4 regions of the Paenibacillus sp. DP01 genome follow, and region 1 is predicted to be linked to each of the others. Evidence: riboswitches for the same ligand, from Rfam matches in the RefSeq annotation. Region 1 holds a riboswitch; each other region holds the start of a gene.
The links. A riboswitch is a leader RNA that binds a small molecule or an ion and turns the genes downstream of it on or off. The one in region 1 is predicted to bind thiamine pyrophosphate.

Region 1 (4,924 bases):
GCCTGAAACAGACAACGATTTCTCTCCAGTTGCTGATGCGTCTGATCCCCTTGAATGTGCTGATGATTCATCCAGCTGGTGTGTATGTGCTTGAGGAACAGACGACTCTTTTTTCCATTGATGCTGCCATGCCTGTTCTGCCGGATCAAGCGCGCTCCGTTGCTCTTCGAGCAGCTCGATGGCGGTGCGTTCCGTTTGTTCAAATACGGTTCGCCAATCATCCAGCAGCCGCACATAAGCAGGCTCTAGCCCTTCAGTAGCAGATTTAATCACTTCCACGTGCCAACTTTCCTGCTGCTTCCAATGACGAATTTCCTCCAGCACACGTAAGGGCAGGAAAGACCCATAAGTACTCAGCATTCGTTTTTACCTCCCGTATCCCGCTATGGCTATCCGGCAGATCTAGCAGATCTGTCCTGGATGCATATGTACCCAGTATATTCGCCGTCTCACCGTGAATATGTCTATGAACTTCCTTCATCAGGTTATACCTGTTGCGCAGAACAATAATTACTCATGGAAAATAAAAAAAGAAGCCCGTCTACGGCACGGGTTAAGTGTCCATAGGCAGGCTTCTTTAAGGCGATGATTACTTGTTTTGAAAATAATTTCTTACTTCGTAGTCGTTTGTTTATGGGCAGCAGCAGTGGTTTTCTTGTCCTCCAGCTCCTGCACACTGCTTAGAAATGTCGATACCCGTCGCAAATATTCACGAGGATGCTCTCTGAAAATAAGCTCATGTATCCCGTTTTTGACAATCCATACACTGGAAAGCGGGTTGGTTTGATTGGCAGCAAGCTTTTCCGCAATGGGGTAAGGAGCCTTTTCATCCTGTGTACCATGCACAAACATGATTGGAAACGGATAGTTCTCCTTTTTAACCTCTTGATATGGAATCTGATGCAAGCTGGTGCCGTTTAAGACTGGAAACAGCAACTCCAAAATTTCCAAAGACGGATGTCTCGGCAGATTAATTTGATTGTGAATGTTATGGTACAGTGTATCTGGCTCCAGCAGGAAGGTACTGTCCAAAATCATTGCGTCCACATCCTTGGTTTGCAAGCCCGCCTGAAGAGCGGTTCCTGCTCCCATAGAAAAGCCCCATACGATAATTTCCGACGAGCCGCGTTGCTTCGCAAGCTGAATCGCTCCAAGAAGCTGCTGGGATTCCGCCTTACCTCCGGTTGCGACGGCCTTGCTGTTTTGTGACGCGAATCCATAATCAAACATGACCACATTAAAGTTCAGACTGTGGGCATAATGCGCCAGATCATACATAGGAATCCAGCTTTCTTCGCGATTAGCCCCGTAACCATGACTGAAAATAATGGTTTTCCGCGATTGATCCGCCGGGATATACCAGCCTTGTACGATGCGGCTGCCATCCTTCGCTGGGAAGCTGACATCTTCATAAGGCATGCCTTTGGCCTGCATCGGATTAGAGTACAAGGGTGCGACGGTGGGATTCGTAAGCACCCAGGCGATGTAAGCATGCAAGGCAATAAAGCAAAACAACAGAAAAAATACGACCGACAGCAGCAGAGCAATCACAACGTGCTTGAACCGCAGCATACGGGGATTAAAGAGTGGGGTGGACGGCTCCTGAACAGCGGTCTGTAGCTGAGCGTTGCGCTGGGATGTCGAAATCATGTAAGAGCCTCCTTATATAAAATTGATCTTCGAATCATAAAATTTAGGTATAATTCCACTTGAAAATAGTAGGGTATGTCCGTATAGATACCTATTATCGTATGATGGCTATTATCCAAAGTCAACGCCTGAACCGGAAAAGTAAAAATGATGCAAAGAATTGTCGATGTTTGTTCTTGTTCTGTAATATGGTTGTCACAAAAACATCGGTTTACAGTAGCCGCGACTATTCTATATAATTTATGTAACCATGTTTCATAGTGTGAAACGAATATGGATACAAGAGGAGCGGTTCACGATGGAAGACCGTAAATTAACCGTCCGCGCTGTAGAGCGTGCACTTGATATACTGCTGTGTTTTACCGCAGAATCTGATCTTGGTCTAACGGAGATTGCCTCCCAAATTGGTCTACATAAAAGCACTGTTCATCGTCTTTTGACTACGCTGGAGGATCGGGGATTTGTCGTTCGGAATGCCGAAACGGAAAAATATAGGCTTGGTTTTCGCATATGGGAGCTGTCCACGCATCTGTCCCAAAGCGATGAGCCGGCGGTGTTGTTACAGCCTGCAATGGAAGGACTGCGTGATCGCTTAGGGGAAACGGTCAGCTTGTACCTGCGGGATGGAAGCATGCGTATTCGCATACAAGCCGTGCAGAGCAATCAGGCGATCCGCAGGGTTGCGCCTGTGGGTGCGCGTATGCCGCTGGCTGTGGGAGCCTCCAGCAAGGTGCTGGCGGCCTTTATGCCACCGCAGGAGCTGGAGGTTTTGCTAAGCAGTGAAGAATGGCCACCTTCGGTAGACCCGGAGGTTTATAAAGCCCAGCTGCAGGACATTCGTGAGAAGGGCTATGCGACCAGCTATGAAGAACGTGAGCCAGGAGCTGCGGCTGTGGCCGCGCCTATTGTGAACCGAAAGGGACAGGTCACGGCGGCTTTATCTGTATCCGGCCCGGTCAGTCGACTTGCGCCCGAGACGCTGCATGAGTTTGCACCGATTTTGATCGAAGCAGCCAAGGAAATGGGGCTTATGCTTCCGTGACAGTAATCAATACAAAAGGAAATCATACAAGGGTTGCCAAAGCTATAAATTTAAAGTAGTCTGATAGAGATGGCGGGATGTTTGTTATAGCCGCCAATTCATGTGAATAGAAATTATCACAGTTACTGGGGGAGCCTGTAATGCGGGCTGAGATGGAATCAGGCAAGATTCCGGACCCTTTGCACCTGATCTGGATCATACCAGCGTAGGGAAGTAATCGGCCATTGAAATGTATACGCAGCTGCTGTCTACGACCGCGCATTGGAATATGATTATTCCACGTGCGATCGGTTTGGATAGCTGTCTCGTTTGATTAGCCGGTTCCCTAGGGAACCGGCTTTTTTGCATAGATCAGCGCCACCCTGGGAATGGTTCCGGATCGGTGTGTCATTTCAACGATACGGGAGGAATGGATCATGAAACCGACAGAAACAAAAGGAACAAAAGAAACAGGAATGAAATCAGCAGATGCAGGATTGGCGGGAATAATAGAAGTGGAGGGAGAGAAGGCCAAAGCGGAGCAAGCCAGTGGGCTAAAGCCCTTTCCGGGGAGCCGTAAGGTGTATATTCAAGGTTCTCGGCCGGATATTGCTGTGCCTGAGCGTGAAATCGCGCTACAACCCACACATACGCCGCAGGGCACCGAGCATCATGAGCCACTGCGTGTGTATGATACCAGCGGTCCGATGACGGACGAAGCCTACCAGGTCGACATCCGTCAGGGATTGCCACCATTACGGCGAGCTTGGGCACTGGAACGGGGAGATGTGGAGGCTTATGAGGGCCGCGCCATCAAGCCGGAGGATAATGGACTGAAACCCGGCTCCAAACGGGAGACAGTGGAATTTCCCGGCGTGACCAACCGTCCGCTACGGGCTTCGCAAGGGCGTACTGTGACGCAAATGCACTATGCGCGGCAAGGGATCATTACGCCTGAAATGGAATTTGCGGCGATCCGCGAAGGCGTAGAGCCCGAGTTTGTACGACAGGAGCTGGCGGCTGGACGAGCTATTTTACCTTCAAATATCAATCACCCGGAAAGCGAACCCATGGTCATTGGGCGCCAATTTCACGTAAAGATCAATGCAAACATTGGAAATTCCGCGGTTACGTCCTCCATCGAGGAGGAAGTGGAGAAGATGGCCTGGGCTGTACGCTGGGGCTCAGACACCGTCATGGACCTGTCCACAGGCCGTAATATCCATACGACGCGCGAATGGATCATCAGGAATTCTCCCGTACCGATTGGAACGGTGCCGCTATATCAGGCACTGGAAAAGGTGAACGGCGAAGCTGAGAAGCTGACGTGGGAGCTGTATCGAGACACGCTGATTGAGCAGGCGGAGCAGGGAGTGGACTATTTTACGATCCATGCGGGTGTATTGCTGCGATATATACCGATGACGGCGAATAGAATGACGGGAATTGTATCCCGGGGCGGGTCGATTATGGCAGCTTGGTGCCTTGCACACCATCAGGAGAACTTTTTGTATACGCATTTTGAAGAAATCTGTGAAATTATGAAAGTCTATGATGTGGCCTTTTCTCTCGGGGATGGTCTGCGTCCAGGGAGTATCTATGATGCGAATGATGAAGCACAATTTGCAGAGCTAGAGACGTTGGGCGAGCTCACGCAAATTGCATGGAAGCATGATGTCCAGGTCATGATTGAAGGGCCAGGACATGTCCCTATGCACAAAATCAAGGAGAATGTGGATTTACAAATGGAGATTTGTAAGGAAGCCCCCTTTTATACTTTAGGGCCGCTGACGACGGATATCGCACCAGGATATGATCATATTACCTCAGCTATCGGGGCGGCGATGATCGGTTGGTTCGGGACGTCCATGCTGTGCTACGTTACGCCGAAGGAGCACTTGGGTCTGCCGAACAAGGATGATGTCCGCGAAGGAGTTATTACCTACAAAATTGCCGCACATGCTGCCGATCTGGCGAAGGGTCATCCGCGGGCACAGCAGCGGGACGATGCTTTGTCCAAGGCGCGTTTTGAATTCCGCTGGCGCGATCAGTTCAATCTCTCGCTTGACCCTGAGCGGGCATTGTCCTACCATGATGAAACGCTACCAGCAGAGGGGGCCAAGGAAGCCCACTTTTGCTCGATGTGCGGTCCCAAGTTTTGCAGTATGCGTATCACGCAGGACATTCGTGCCTATGCGGCCGATAAGGGACTGAATACTGAGGAAGCCGTTGCCGCCGGGATGCGAGAGAAGG
Region 2 (4,924 bases), 2.2 Mb from region 1:
CCAGATCCGAAAATTTCCCTGTTCCCAGCAACAGCCTTGAGGTAAATGATGCTTTTCCAATGGTTAACATGATCAACCGCCTCCTACAAAATGTACGATTTCTAGGCAATCTCCATCCTTAAGTACCGTCTCATGATGATCTTCACGAGTCAATATATGCCGATTCAGCTCTACCACTACGGTTTTCACCTTTAAATCAAGTTCATGCAGCAATTGATCCACATGAGTGATTCGATTAGAAATGGTCATGCTCTGTCCGTTAATGATCAGCTTCACAAGCTTTCCTCCTTGAGGAGTTCAGAAGAAAATTTGCTTATTCCAAGTCCAGCCGCATCAGCCCCTTTAAGCATAGCTGCCATCGCTCGCCCAGTCGCATCACTAAGCAAGACACCGTTACGATAATGCCCGACTGCAGCATAGACGCCCTCTACTCCAGGAACAGGGCCAATGAAAGGACGCTCCGCAGCTGCCTGTGGACGTAAGCCCGCCCAAGCACGTATAAAAGAAGCTCCTTGTACACGCGGCAACCAGGCAGATGCACGTGCTAACAGTCCTTTTAAGCCTCCTACGGTCACCTCTTTGTCATATTGATGTGGAAGACTCGTAGCCCCAATCCAAAGCTCGTTATTCTGTTTAGGCACGAGGTAAACATCGTCGGCATAAATGGTATAATCCAACGGATGGTCCTTCAAGGAGACTGCTACCACTTCACCCTTGACTGGATAAAGAGGATAATCAAATCCAATTTGTTCTAGCAATTTCAAGCTGTCCAAGCCTGCGGCAATCACGACCTGATCGCAGGAAAAAAATCCACTATCCGTTCGCACACCGCAAACTCGGCCGTCCTGTATGATCAGTTCCTCGGCATGAGTTCCAGACCATATTGTTGCTCCCAGCACCGCAGCTGCCCCTGCATAAGCACGGCAAAGCTGAACAGGGGCCACTTGTGTCTCCTTTGATCGGTATATAGCCCCAATTACTTGATCTGCCAAGCCCGGAATCCGTCGAGCCAATTCCCTGGCATCCCACCAAATAGGGCTATCATCCTCTCGGATATTCGCAGCATTCCAGCGCCTTTGGCCCTCTGCTTCTGAACGAAAAGGGGTCACAAAACCTTCGGTACGAAAATTCACTGAAATACCCGATAAACGCTCCAAATCACAGACAAGGTCAGGGAATGCATCGCGACTTGCGCGAGCAAATCGTGCCAGCTCAAGGTCTGAGAACTCTTCACTTTCCGCTGCCAGCATTCCCGCCGCTGCTCCTGATGCTCCCTCACCGGGGATACATCGTTCCAGCATAATTGTACTTCGTCCCTCCTTAGCCACATGATAAGCAATGGCACTGCCGATCACACCCCCGCCTATGACCAAGCATTCTGCGTGTCCTATTGCTTTTTTCTCTGTATGTGTCTTTGACATATGTTCCGTGTCTCCTCTCCGGTGAGCATTCTGCTTTCCCTTCGTTTCGTTTTCTTGCTACAGGTCGTGAACTACAAGATCCACCATTCGCCTATATTCCATCGCTGCTGCAACGGGTGACTCTGCTTCCCATATACCAGACATCACCGCAATTCCGCTTGCTCCGGCATGATAGAGCTCTGGAACATGATGAGGTTGTATGCCTCCCAGCGCTATCACCGGAATGGCCGACAATCTGCAAATGCGTTCAAGCTGTGCTACACCTCGCGGTACAAGACCGGCCTTACAATAGGTCTCATATACATGACCAAATAGTACATAGTCTGCTCCCCCCTGCTCGGCGGTCTGCACCTCCTCCAAGGAATGTACAGACACTCCACAGCGTGTACCCACTGGAAGCAGACTTTTCGCATCCATCACAGATAACCCATTAGCTGGTAGCTGGACAGCTCTTGCCAAGGTAAGTAAAGCTACGTCCATACGGTCATTTACTACAATTTGCTGCAAAGGAACTTCCTGCTCGATCATGCTACGAGTCAAAGAAAGCAAAGCAGAGGCACCCTTCTGTTTCGAACGTGCGTGTACATAATGAATATAAGGACAAATAGCGGTAGCCACTTGGGGTACATCCACACAGGAGATGCTTTCCATCGTAATTACGTGTAATTCGATCTCATTTTCACCTCACTTGGACTAAAAAATATAAAATAATCGTATAAGCTGAACTATATTGTTGCAGCTCCCTATTGGGTAATATCATACGGAGCCAGTCACATGTACCAGCAATAATGAAAGGAGATCATATGTAATCCGTCTACGGAAGCTCGAACAAATGAGGATGAACGAAACGCAAAAAGCCACTTCCCAAAGGAAGTGGCTTGACAAACGTTCAAAATCGAACGGACTATTATATCCGTAAACGTATATCGTTCCCTGCGCAAACAAAAGTAAAGAGCTACTACCTTGTTTGTACAGTACTCACTTCCCTACGCTGGCATAACCCAGATCAGGTACAAAGGGTCCGAAATCCATTTTTTTCGTCTCAGCCGCATGGGCGGCTCCCCTAGTGTGACTATTTTATTGTATCAGCTAAAGATAGCTTAGCATATTTTCCTAATTCTGCAAACCCCACCTTGTGTGAAATCTGTCAGAACTGGATTTTAGTTAACTTTACTAGACCACTCTTCTACATTCCACGTTTTGGTTACCCAATCCTCGTAAAAGTCCGGTTCGTGGGATACAAGCAATACGGTCCCTTTGTATTCCTTCAAAGCGCGTTTGAGTTCATCCTTTGCTTTGACATCCAAGTGATTGGTAGGCTCATCAAACAGTACCCAGTTGCTCTCACGCATTAACAGTTTACAAAGGCGGACTTTAGCCTGTTCTCCACCACTAAGCGCAGACAAAGGCCGGGTGATATGCTCATTCTTCAAACCACAGCGCGCCAAATGCGCTCGTACTTCATGCTGATTCAAATGCGGAAATTCATTCCATACATCGTCAATCGGTGTAATTTTCTCCGCCTTTACTTCCTGTTCAAAATAAGCAGGCTGCAAGAAATCCCCTTGATAGGTTTTTCCGCTGATTGGAGGTATTTTCCCGAGAATGGTTTTGAGCAACGTAGACTTACCAACACCATTGCAGCCAACAATTGCGATCTTTTCGCCACGTTCGATCGTCATGGACATTTTAGGCAAAAGGGCATGAGTGTAGCCAATTTCAAAATCAATACCCTCAAAAACCGTTTTCCCGCTCGCACGGGCTTCTTTGAACTGAAAGGTTGGCTTTGCAGCTTCTTCAGGCTTATCAATACGTTCGATCCGATCAAGCTGCTTTTCACGGCTTTTTGCACGGCCTGATGTAGATGCGCGCGCTTTATTGCGCTGAATAAAATCTTCCTGTTTCTTAATATATTCCTGCTGCTTCTCATATGCATCAATATGCTGTGCTTTGTTCAGATCCGCCATTTCAAGAAACTTTTCATAGTTAGCTGAATAGCGGGTCATCTTAGCAAATTCAAGATGGTAGATTACATTAACGACTTGGTTCATAAATTCAGTATCATGTGAGATGAGGATAAAGGCATAGGGATAATCCTTCAAATATCGCGTAAGCCATTCAATATGCTCCACATCCAAATAGTTGGTAGGCTCATCCAGCAGCAATACATTTGGCTTTTCCAACAGCAACTTAGCAAGAAGCACCTTTGTCCGTTGCCCACCACTAAGTGCTGCTACATCCCGATCCAGTCCGATGGCAGAGAGACCTAATCCATTCGCCATTTCTTCAACCTTCACATCAATGAGGTAAAAATCCCCCATATCCAATTGCTCTTGAATTTCTCCCATCTGTTCCAGCAAAACTTCCAACTCTTCGGGAGAAGCCTCTCCCATTTTGTCTGTAATTTGCATCATTTCCTTTTCTAGTTCCAACAAAGGAAGAAAAGCGTCTTTTAATACATCACGTACTGTTTTGCCCGGCGTCAGCTTGGTGTGCTGATCCAGATAGCCATAACGTACACGTGGAGTCCATTCCACTTTGCCTTCATCTTTAAGCAATTTTCCAGTCAGAATGTTCATGAGTGTCGATTTACCAACACCATTAGCTCCTACCAATCCTACACGTTCCCCCGCAAGTAATCGAAAGGAAACATTTTTAAATAATGCACGGTCCCCAAAGTTGTGGGATACATTTTCTACAGTCAATAAACTCATAAGCTGTTTTTGGCTCCTTATTGTCATCGGCACTGCCGAGTGTTCTTATTTCATCAATCTTTCGTTTCTTTCAAAGCTTTATTGTAGCACATTCGGCACCCTTATCGGAACATTGAAAACAGCGAATTTTAAGGTTTTCAGATGGATAGGCCTAAAAAAAGAAAGCCAGCTAATGTTAGTCAAGGGTTCCACCAACATTTTAATGAAAATATACACTAAGGACATGGCTTATTTTTCTTGCCCTCCTTACCCTTATTAAACCGGATTTGAAAGTAGTAGAAATTGATATTGGCCAACTTGATATTGGTCAACTCGCTTCCCAAAAGTCGGTAAATAGCAACGTATTGACAATCAATATGTCTTGAAGGTTTTTCGCTTGCTAAATCATATAGAATTAGCGCTTAAGCTCCTCTTCGGTAGGTACATAAGGAGTTTCTTTGCTTCTTTTGGCAATTTAAGCTTCAAGCTCAGTTCTAAGATGTTGAACCAGCGTTGAAGTTAGTATACATAAGCTTACAATTCCAAATAATGAATACCTTAATAATTGATAAGTTCTAATAACAATTAAAAAACAGAACTCTATGTAGACAGTCCTCATGAGTATCGAAGGAATAATAAAATGGAGAAAATGTAATTATCCCGGCCTGGGTTCCGGACCGGGAAGAAATAAAATATAATTGGATTTATTTATCTTTCAGCAGACATGGCAATTTCTTTTGATTCATGAACTGTTCCAAATGGATGCTCAGGCGGTGCATAGATAACGTATATCTTAAGGGGCATATTTCC
Region 3 (4,924 bases), 380 kb from region 1:
ATTTGATCTTACGATCGCTGTTGCCGCGGGATTCTTTGAATTAAATTTAAAAGGTAAGAATCCCACCGCAAAGGCGAACGCTTCGCTTCTCCAGATTCAAATGAATCGCTACGCTGCCAATCGCCTTAAAAGCACTTTAGTTTTTTGATAGGTTGTGTGGCATTTTTACACACAAAGCGCGTATTTGCGCTTCGTTCACTTCTCTAGTTCAGTCTTATATAGTTGGTAATTTAGCGTTTTAACAAAATGATCAACGCTTGGGCAAGAAGTCGTTTGTGAAGGCCTTATCGACTTCCAAAGGTTTGCTGAGCAGCTTGCGTTCATACATCCAATCCGAGTAGTTTTGCCATACCTCTGCTTTTTGTAAACCCCATTGCGTGGCATCGTCCTGATAACGCGGGCTTAGCCATTTTTGGCTAGCAAGTACCAGTTTTTTGTCCAGCTCTGGCACAGCTTTAGTTAAGATATTCGCCGCTTCTTCTGGATGGGCGATAGTGTATTCATAGCCTTGTGCAGTAGCGTCCATGAACGCTTTGACTAGGTCAGGATCGTTTTTTATCGTCTGTTCATTGCTCACAATTACAGGTGTATAGTAATCGAGACTTTTGGAATAATCTTTTACATACAGCATATCCAAGGGCTCGCCTCGAAGCTCGGCCTCAATCCCGGTCCATGCGTAGAAAATCCAGGCAAAGTCAATATCCCGCTTCACGGCTGTAAAATAGTCTGCATTGCCCATATTGACGATTTTCACTTTGCTCACATCACCTTGGTCTGAATCCATGATGGATTTCATGACCGCTTCTTCTACAGGAGAACCCCAGCCGCCGTAGCTTTTACCCTCGAAATCTTTCGGGCTTTTAATTCCGCGGTCTACCGGAGCTGCGAAGCCAGAGGTGTTATGCTGAATCACCGCAGCGATGGATACGAGCGGTACGCCTTGGATACGAGCCTGAGTGACGCCTTCTTGATAGCTGATACCAAAAGGTGCAGCATTCGAAGCAACCATTTGGTCGGCTCCGCCTGAACCTGGTTGAACAATTTGGACATTCAAGCCTGCTTTTTCGTAAAATCCTTTGTCCTTGGCGACATAGAGTCCCGTGTGATTCGTATTGGGTGTCCAGTCGAGCACGACTTTAACATCTTTGAGCCCCTTTGCCGAGGTAGACGTTGAAGTGTCGGCAGCAGGAACCTCCTTTTGAGATGTAGGGGGATTGCCGCCGCAAGCGGTCAGAGTCATAGCCATGAGCCACAGACTGATCAGACCCAGGCTTAACATTTTCATGCGCTTCATCGTTGTGTTCTCTCCTTTTTAATTACCCGTTATCCGTCCAATCAGACAGTTTATATTCCCCATTTTCACAAAAATCACATCTGCCGGAAGCAATCTTTCCAACAACTTTATCTTCAACAAAAAAAGCGTCCCGAGATTCCGGGACGCTTGCGCTTGTATATACCAAAGTAAGGGATGTCCTGTTTTAATAAAAGGCACATCTTGCTTAAGCATTCCTACGCTGGCATTACCCAGATCAGGTTGTAAGGGTCAGTGTCTTGGGACACACTCTCAGCCGGCCGATTCCAGCACCCCTGGCATTGTATGGTTTAATGGGTTCGTTTATTCGGGTTTACTACGACGATTATATGCCTTGAAAGCAGGTCTGTCCAGCCTTGAGGGAGCGCTCACGGTTCATTTGTCGAACGACAGGGTACACTTTTACTGTGAGCTTTGATCTGAAAATGGACATGAATCATTCAGATCTGTTTCGGTCATGTTATTTTCAGAACAGCTACACTGTATGTTTAGGAGAGCTGGTGCCAAGTGGCATAGCCCTATAGAATTCTAATTCGTAAAAAGGAGTTGTTGTACTGTGGGTAAAACGGAGACACTGGATCGCAGTCAGCTGGAACAAGCCATTGTGAAGGCTTTGGATAACAACAAATTTTGCTCGTTAGGTACGGTTGAGGGCGGAAAACCGAAAGTACGCTATATGGCCCTTTTTAACGATGGAATGAACATTCATCTGGCGACGGATCGCAAAACACATAAAGTGGATGAGCTAAAGGACAATCCGAATGCTTATCTGTTGCTGGGCTATGAAGTGGGTGGCACGAAGGAAGTCTTGGAAGTGGAGGCTACCGTCCAGATTACAGCTGATGAGGGGTTACGCAAACAAGTGTGGAATGATTCTCTGAAAAAATGGTTTTCCGGACCAGATGATCCCGATTATGTCATCTTAGACGTCAATCCGACTCGTATTGAGTACGTGGGTCAACAAACGGAGCGCCAGGTGTGGACGAAATAGAAACAATATAAACGAACAAGCCAGTAAATTTCCAACTTTTTCAGGAGATTTATTGGCTTTTTTTATACGCAAAATAATTATTTTTTCATAAATATTTTAAGCAAATGACTACTCTTTTGTCTGGCGTTGGATTAAAATAGGAATGGTGGGTTCAAAGCTTACATATATGTGCAAAAGTATGTATATGAGGCATACACCTTAATGAGGAGGGGTATATTTTGTTATTTCGTAAAAATTGGTTTAAAGGGTTTACAGCAGCAGTTGTAGCTTGTAGCCTACTGGTGTTTTCAGCCGCTCCATCCTGGGCAGCTAGCAATTCTCGCGATAGCGCTACGGTGAATTTGCGGATCATGGAGACAACGGATATTCATGGAGCGCTCATGAATTATGATTATTATTCGGACAAAGAAACCAACGAATATGGCTTGATTAGGACAGCAAGCTTGATCCAACAAGCGCGTAGTGAAACAAGAAACAGCATGCTGTTCGATAACGGTGATTTGCTGCAGGGCAATCCATTAGACGATTATATGGCCCGCAACAAAACCTTTGAGAAAGAAGGCGGTGTTCATCCGGTCTATAAGATGATGAACTTGATGGGCTATGATGCGGCTACTGTCGGCAACCACGAATTTAACTACGGTCTCGACTTTCTGGACAAATCGCTCAAGGGTGCTGATTTTCCTTACGTAAATGCGAACGTTTATGTTGATAAAGGGGGGCAAGCTACTAAAAATTATTTTACCCCTTATCAGATTCTTGATAAAACAGTAACAGATGAGAAAGGCGAAGAGCATACACTCAGAGTGGGTGTTATCGGTCTAGTAACACCTCAAATTATGCAGTGGGATGAAGCTAATTTGAAGGATAAGGTCGTTACAAAGGATATCGTGGAAACAGCCAAAAAGTTTATTCCACAAATGAAAACAGAAGGTGCTGACATTATTGTTGTGCTTGCACATACAGGCTATGAGGATGTGCCGCAAACACCAATGATGGAGAATGCCGTTAAGTATTTGAGCCAGGTGGACGGAATTAACGCGATTCTGTTTGGGCATGCTCATAAATCTTTCCCTGGCCCTGATTTTAAAGATATGAAGGGTGTAGATCTGGATAGAGGAACCATTAATGGCGTGCCGGCCGTGGAAGCTTCTTCATGGGGTAAGGATCTGGGGATTATTGACCTGAGCCTGGAAAAGAAGAAAGACGAGTGGAACGTAATCAACTCTCAGTCTCAAGTGCGTCCAGTTGTGAGTACTACCAATCAGTCTGTGCAGTTTACTCCTGAATTTAAACTGATTGATGCGATCAAAGAAGAGCATCAAGGAACGCTGGATTATGTTCGTCAACCTGTCGGAACAACGACTGCACCGATTACCAGCTATTTTGCATTAGTACAGGATGACCCGTCCATTCAAATTGTGACAAATGCACAGAAATGGTATGTTCAAAACCATCTTAAAGGAACCGAATACGAAAATCTTCCCGTATTATCGGCAGGCGCTCCATTCAAAGCCGGTGGTCGCAACGGTGCCGAGTATTATACCAACATTCCTGAAGGTACAATAGCGATTAAAAACGTGTCCGATCTGTATGTGTACCCGAACACGGTTCATGCTGTAGAAGTTACTGGTGCTGAAATTCAGGAGTGGCTAGAGTGGTCTGCGGGTCAGTTCAACCGCATTGATCCTAGCAAAACAGAGGAACAATCATTGATCAACAAAGATTTTCCAACCTACAATTTTGATGTGATTGACGGTGTGAATTACCAGATTGATGTAACTCAGCCTGCACGATATGATGCCAAGGGAACTATTATTGATTCTTCAGCCCATCGTATCAAGGATCTGCAATACAATGGGAAGGCTATTGATCCTGCACAGAAATTTATCGTTGCGACCAATAACTATCGTGCTTCCTCCTCCAAACTGGCCAACCCAGATGGCAAACGAATTGTGATGGCAGCACCTGATGAAAGTCGCCAAGTCGTTGTTGATTATATCCGTACGAACGGAACGATTAATCCGTCAGCGGACGGCAACTGGTCTATTGCTCCTTTTGGTCAGGCCAAGGTTACCTTTGAGTCCTCTCCTGATGCCAAAGACGTGCTGGCCGGAAATCAACAAATTTCATACTTGAGCAGCGCGGCAGACGGGTTTGCCAAATACAGCTTGAAAGCTGGCGCTAAGCCTAGTGCAGCAACGACCTCTGTGAAGGAAGCTGCGGCACCTGCGAAAGCAACCGCGAAGCCAGCTGTCAAAACAACTAAGCCTGCGGCTGCAAAACCAGCTAAAACAACGAAGCCAAAGGCGTCCAAGTAACTTGGGATTTTAGTTTCCATATCCATAACAGAATGAAGCAGTAAGTCTCTTTAAACAAGAGATTTGCTGCTTTTTTTGATGCCCAATACAATAGTACCGTGTTTATTATGAGTGTAAAAAAGGCTTTGTTTTTGTCGAATATGTACTTAAGTCCTAAGTTGTTGTTCGGAATAAGCTTATTTTTTGTCAAAACACGTAATTATATAGTACTTTTGTTCTAATTGTTTGTGATATAATGGTGAAAAAACCGGGAAATTGTTCCGAGGAGGACCATTATGACTTGCAGCAATTGCAGCATCA
Region 4 (4,924 bases), 2.2 Mb from region 1:
TTGCGCCCCCTTTGGCAATCATTACAGGATCGACGACAACCTTTTCCCAGCCGAACTTTCGGATCTGCTCGGCCACAAGACGGATGATGCCTGCATCAAATAGCATGCCAGTCTTTAGGGCGTCGACTCCAAGATCTGATCCTACAGCTTCGATTTGCTGCGCTGTTGCTTCCTGTGGCAACGGATATACACCGTGAACTCCCAAGGTATTTTGTACCGTAATGGCTGTAATAGCCGACATGCCGTATACGCCAAGCTCCTGAAAGGTTTTGAGATCGGCTTGAATTCCAGCGCCGCCGCCGCTGTCTGAACCGGCAATCGTCAGCGCTCTCGGTACATGCACGTCTCTCATCGCGCACCACCTGCTGTAGTTGTTCCAGCTTCACGGATCGTGACATGCCCCTCCAGCGAACCAGTATGTAGTTTGGCAAGCTCGTCGAGGAAGGCAATCTGGAAGCTGCCCGGCCCCAGCTTTGCGGTATGCGCTGCGGCTCGAGAAGCTGCTGCACCGTAAAATGCCAAACCTGCTGTGCCTGCGAGCAGCAGGTTGGGTTCAACTGCTGCAAACGCACCCAACACAGAGGTCAGCAGGCAGCCTGTTCCGGTTACCTTCGTAAGCAGCGCGTCTCCGCCACTAATCAATCGTACTTCAACTCCATCGGTGATGACGTCCTCTTTTCCAGTGATGACAACCATGGTATGGAGCGTTTGCGCAGCCCGAACTGCCAGATCGACATTACTGCTGTCAGCACTGTCGCCTGCATCTACCCCTTTAATTTCTCGGGCTTCTCCGATCAGATGAGCGACTTCGGCTGCATTGCCTCGTACTAGTGAGATGTTAACCTCGTTTAGAATTCGTAGTGCTGACTCGGTTCTAAAGCTAGTCGCTCCTGCACCGACCGGATCTAACAGAACTGGAACACCGTGAGCATTCGCCGATTGTCCAGCAAGGATCATGGCATCCACCAGCTCACGGTTTAGCGTACCGATATTTAACACGACGGCGCCCGCTATTTTGGCCATATCTGCTACTTCCTCGGGTGCATAAGCCATCACCGGGGAAGCCCCTAGTGCATATAGGCCGTTGGCTGTAAAGTTGGTGACCACCACATTGGTTATATTATGAACGAGGGGGTTGCTGTTTTGTACCTTTGTCAGGAGCGCCGAATAACTTTGTTCCCATATATTCATCATGTTTATCCTCTCTCATCTATACTGATTATTCCAAGACCGTAGCGCGCATCTGGACGGGCCATTGTTCCTGCTTATAAGCCATATCCCAGAACATATATTCCAGCTGGCAGCTTAGCATAAAATGCTCAATCATCCGCTCTCGCTCGGCAGCCGTGGCGACTTTCGCCCAAGCATCCACACGCTCTCGATATTTGAAGGTTACATCTTCAATTTGGTTGCCATAGAAGCAAATCCACTCATAGAACGGATGAGACTCGTCTGGTCTTACCTCATCCATTAGCCTGCGTCCAATTTCAAGATATGTCCATGGACATGGTAGCAGCACGGCCATGATTTCCCCAAGACTACCCTCATGTGCGACGGTCAGCATATGGCGGATATAATGATGAGCGGACGGAGCGAGTGGATATCCCTGCATCTCTTCATAGGTGACACCTGCGATAGCACAAAAATTTTGATGCGGATGAACCTCGCTGTTGAGAATAAAAGAGATCTGTTCGTTAAATACAGCCATATCCTCCCGGCTCGTGCTTTTGGAGATCGCGATGCCGTAAATCCGCATGTAGGCGTTCAAATATTCAAAGTCTTGTTTTACATAGTGAATCAGCTGTTCCCTTGTTAAATTTCCTTCAGCAATACCTCTCACAAAGGGATGCTCATAAATGGCTTGAAAAATGCCATCCGCCTGTCGACGGAGCTCTTGCGAAAAACTCATTTCCCCACCTCCAACAAAAATGGAGAACAAGAAGTCCCGTAAGATACAATTCTCGGAACAATGCCAAAAAGCCGCCCCGAAAACTGGAGCGGCTTCAACATAGGTTCAATGCGCAAAAACGCCTGAAACCCTATATAGAAGGCTCCACTTTCCTACGCTAGTACGAACTAGATCAGGTTCAAAGGGTCCAAGATTCATTCTTGTCTCAGCCATAATGGCTCCCCTAGTGGACTTTCCTATTCTTTTGACTAATACTGTACATTTGTTCCTATGTTATGTCAAACTGCTTATGCCTAGTGAAGGATTAGTGAGGGTGATGGATTACACTTTCCACGGCTTTGACCCTCACATATTCCGGTTTCCACATTGCATCCCGAATGGCTTGCTCAATATCTGGAAGGTGTGCCTGAGCTACCTGATCCTGAATTGCGGCCTTTGCTACCGCAACCGCAACCGCAAACGAAACATCACGTAATTTTCGAATATGGGGCAGCAGTGCGCCGCCAAGTTCATTCGAATCTACGGCGTTGGCAACGGCATCAGCTGCTGCGGTAAACATGGAAGGAGTGATTCTTTTAGCCTTGACCACAATCGTACCCAGACCCAGTCCCGGGAAAACAAAGGCATTGTTCGCCTGTCCAATTTCAAATTTCGTACCGTTATAGGTGACGGGCTCAAAGGGACTTCCCGTAGCAATCAATGCTTTGCCATCAGTCCATCGTATCAAATCCTCGGGTACCGCTTCAGCCAGATTGGTAGGATTGGACATGGGCATAATGATCGGGCGTTCCACATGCTTTCCCATTTCCTTGATAATCTCTTCAGAAAAGGCACCCGCTACACCGGAAGTCCCAATTAAGATTGTAGGTTTTACCTGACGGATGATCTCCAACAACGGTATTTTGCCGTCTTCCGATTGGGCCCATGAGCTGATTTCTTCCTTTTTACGCACATATGGTTTCTGATAATCGAGTACATCTTCCATATCGTCCGTTAATAATCCGCGATAATCAAAGGCCCAAAACGACCTGAATGAATCTTCTTCAGGAAGCCCGTCCTCGATCATAGCGCTCCGTATTTGGTCGGCGTTACCGATTCCTGCTGCCCCTGGACCAAAGACAAGTATTTTTTGTTCACGCAGCGGAGTTTTGGTGACACCTACCGCCGAAACAATCGCAGCTAATGTGACTGCTCCTGTGCCCTGGATGTCATCATTGAAGGTGAGAATGTTTTGACCGTATTTCCCTATAATGTGGCGTGCGTTCACGCTGCCCACATCCTCCCAATGCAAAAGCGCCTTCGGGAATTGTGTTAACGTTTTGCTGATAAAGGTATCAATAAATTGATGATAGGCTTCTCCGCGAATTCGTTTATGACGGTTTCCGATGTATAGCGGATCATTCAGCAGCTTCTCGTTATTCGTGCCCACATCCAGTACAATGGGCAGCACCCGCCCGGGATGAATACCTGCCGCAGCTGTATATACAGCAAGTTTGCCAATAGCAATGTTAATTCCCCCGACACCCCAGTCACCAATTCCCAAAATACTTTCTGAATCCGTGACCACGATCAGGTCAACATCCTCACTACGCAAGCCGGAATTATAGAACGCCTGTCCGATACCGTTCGGATGATCTATCGATAAATATACGCCCCCGGGACGGTTGTACTCATGGCTGTATTCTTGAATGGCGGTTCCTACAGTCGGTGTGTAGACTACGGGCAGCATTTCACTCAAATGGTCGGTTAGCAGCCGATAGTAAAGCACGACATTCCGGTTATGAAGGTCGTTAAGTGAAGCATTTTTACGCAGCATGGTGGGTTGTGCCAGGAATTGCTGATATGCCCGAACGCTCTGTTTTTCCAATGAAAGGACAGTGGGAGGAAGAATTCCTTCCAAGCCCAGTTCTTTGCGTTCTTCTTCTGTAAATGCCACCCCTTTGTTCAAAAGAGGGTTTGCTAGGACGTCCTTTCCTCGTAAGGGAGTAGATAATGACCCATCACGATTGACATGAAATGCTTCCATAAAAATACCTTCTTTCCCTATATTTTGATAATTATTCATGATGAAAATGACATGTTGTCCATAGTATGGACGTACAAATTGGTTTTATTCGCCTATCAATCTATGACAAAATGACCATATGTGTGTCTTTTTATTAATCCTATAGAACTATTTTTGTTTTCGGATACACCTTGTAATTCGTATAGTAATAGTCCTAATGAATCGGGTCTAAGTACTCTGTTTTTATCAAATATGAAAATTAGTTTTTCTTCTCTTGAATGCTTATATATCAAGGGATGTGAGCTATTATGTTAAGAAAATATGAAGTATTTGGACATTAATTTAATCTTACTAAGCAAACATTTTTAATTCTTTTTCAACAAAATAGAATTATTCGGAGGAAAAGGAGAGGTTTGTGTGCAGGGACCTATAGCCATTTTTAGCGATAACAACAGGGCTATTGATTATCCCAATGTGATTTGTTTTTACCAATATATACAGTGCGAGGACACGGAGGAAGCTTCAGTCTACGAGGGCGCAAGTTGCTGCCTGATAGATTATAGGGAGCCGGGGCAAGCCGTGCGAAAAGCTAATCAGATCCGTAGCCAATTTCCACAAATGCCATTGCTATTGGTGACGGATGTAACCTTTCCGTTCAGTGATCAGCATATGGTGCAGATTATCGGAGTAGGCCGATTGCGTCTGCTATTTTGGCAAGCCAATGATACCGAAGAAATACTTTCTGAAATACAAAGCTTGCTCTATCCCGAGTATTCGACTAAAAGCCAACATGTTGCATTCATCTTGTCTGTGTATAACGAAGAGAAACGTTTTGTTCATGTCAAAACCTTTGCTGAGCGACTGCAAGCCTTTATCCGCAGCCATATTATAGAGGGTTCGATTTATCTCATTGATGATGGTAGCCACGATGGCACGAATGCCTTGATTAAAGCGCTGGAGGCAGCAACGGACTTGTCCGTAAACCGGATTAACCAGAACTTGAGTCCACT

Region 2: another riboswitch for thiamine pyrophosphate. It lies ahead of ACH59B_RS13675 (thiamine phosphate synthase); the one in region 1 lies ahead of thiC (phosphomethylpyrimidine synthase ThiC).
Region 3: another riboswitch for thiamine pyrophosphate. It lies ahead of ACH59B_RS02240 (ABC transporter substrate-binding protein); the one in region 1 lies ahead of thiC (phosphomethylpyrimidine synthase ThiC).
Region 4: another riboswitch for thiamine pyrophosphate. It lies ahead of tenA (thiaminase II); the one in region 1 lies ahead of thiC (phosphomethylpyrimidine synthase ThiC).

Annotation. Positions count from the first base shown of each region.
Region 1 covers NZ_CP173059.1:884,828-889,751, forward strand. The annotation lists gene ACH59B_RS03985 (Fe-Mn family superoxide dismutase) at 1-360, opposite strand, end outside; gene ACH59B_RS03990 (alpha/beta hydrolase) at 613-1,650, opposite strand; gene ACH59B_RS03995 (IclR family transcriptional regulator) at 1,949-2,692, shown strand; TPP riboswitch at 2,810-2,921, shown strand; gene thiC (phosphomethylpyrimidine synthase ThiC) at 3,109-4,924, shown strand, end outside.
Region 2 covers NZ_CP173059.1:3,127,846-3,132,769, forward strand. The annotation lists gene ACH59B_RS13660 (thiazole synthase) at 1-70, opposite strand, end outside; gene thiS (sulfur carrier protein ThiS) at 73-276, opposite strand; gene thiO (glycine oxidase ThiO) at 273-1,421, opposite strand; gene ACH59B_RS13675 (thiamine phosphate synthase) at 1,479-2,072, opposite strand; TPP riboswitch at 2,388-2,496, opposite strand; gene ACH59B_RS13680 (ABC-F family ATP-binding cassette domain-containing protein) at 2,582-4,135, opposite strand; gene ACH59B_RS13685 (cupin domain-containing protein) at 4,823-4,924, opposite strand, start outside.
Region 3 covers NZ_CP173059.1:504,614-509,537, forward strand. The annotation lists gene ACH59B_RS02240 (ABC transporter substrate-binding protein) at 251-1,294, opposite strand; TPP riboswitch at 1,490-1,599, opposite strand; gene ACH59B_RS02245 (pyridoxamine 5'-phosphate oxidase family protein) at 1,869-2,303, shown strand; gene ACH59B_RS02250 (bifunctional 2',3'-cyclic-nucleotide 2'-phosphodiesterase/3'-nucleotidase) at 2,522-4,624, shown strand; gene ACH59B_RS02255 (EAL domain-containing protein) at 4,900-4,924, shown strand, end outside.
Region 4 covers NZ_CP173059.1:4,432,821-4,437,744, reverse strand. The annotation lists gene thiD (bifunctional hydroxymethylpyrimidine kinase/phosphomethylpyrimidine kinase) at 1-352, opposite strand, end outside; gene thiM (hydroxyethylthiazole kinase) at 349-1,194, opposite strand; gene tenA (thiaminase II) at 1,220-1,909, opposite strand; TPP riboswitch at 2,042-2,144, opposite strand; gene ACH59B_RS19390 (NAD-dependent malic enzyme) at 2,214-3,935, opposite strand; gene ACH59B_RS19385 (glycosyltransferase) at 4,332-4,924, shown strand, end outside.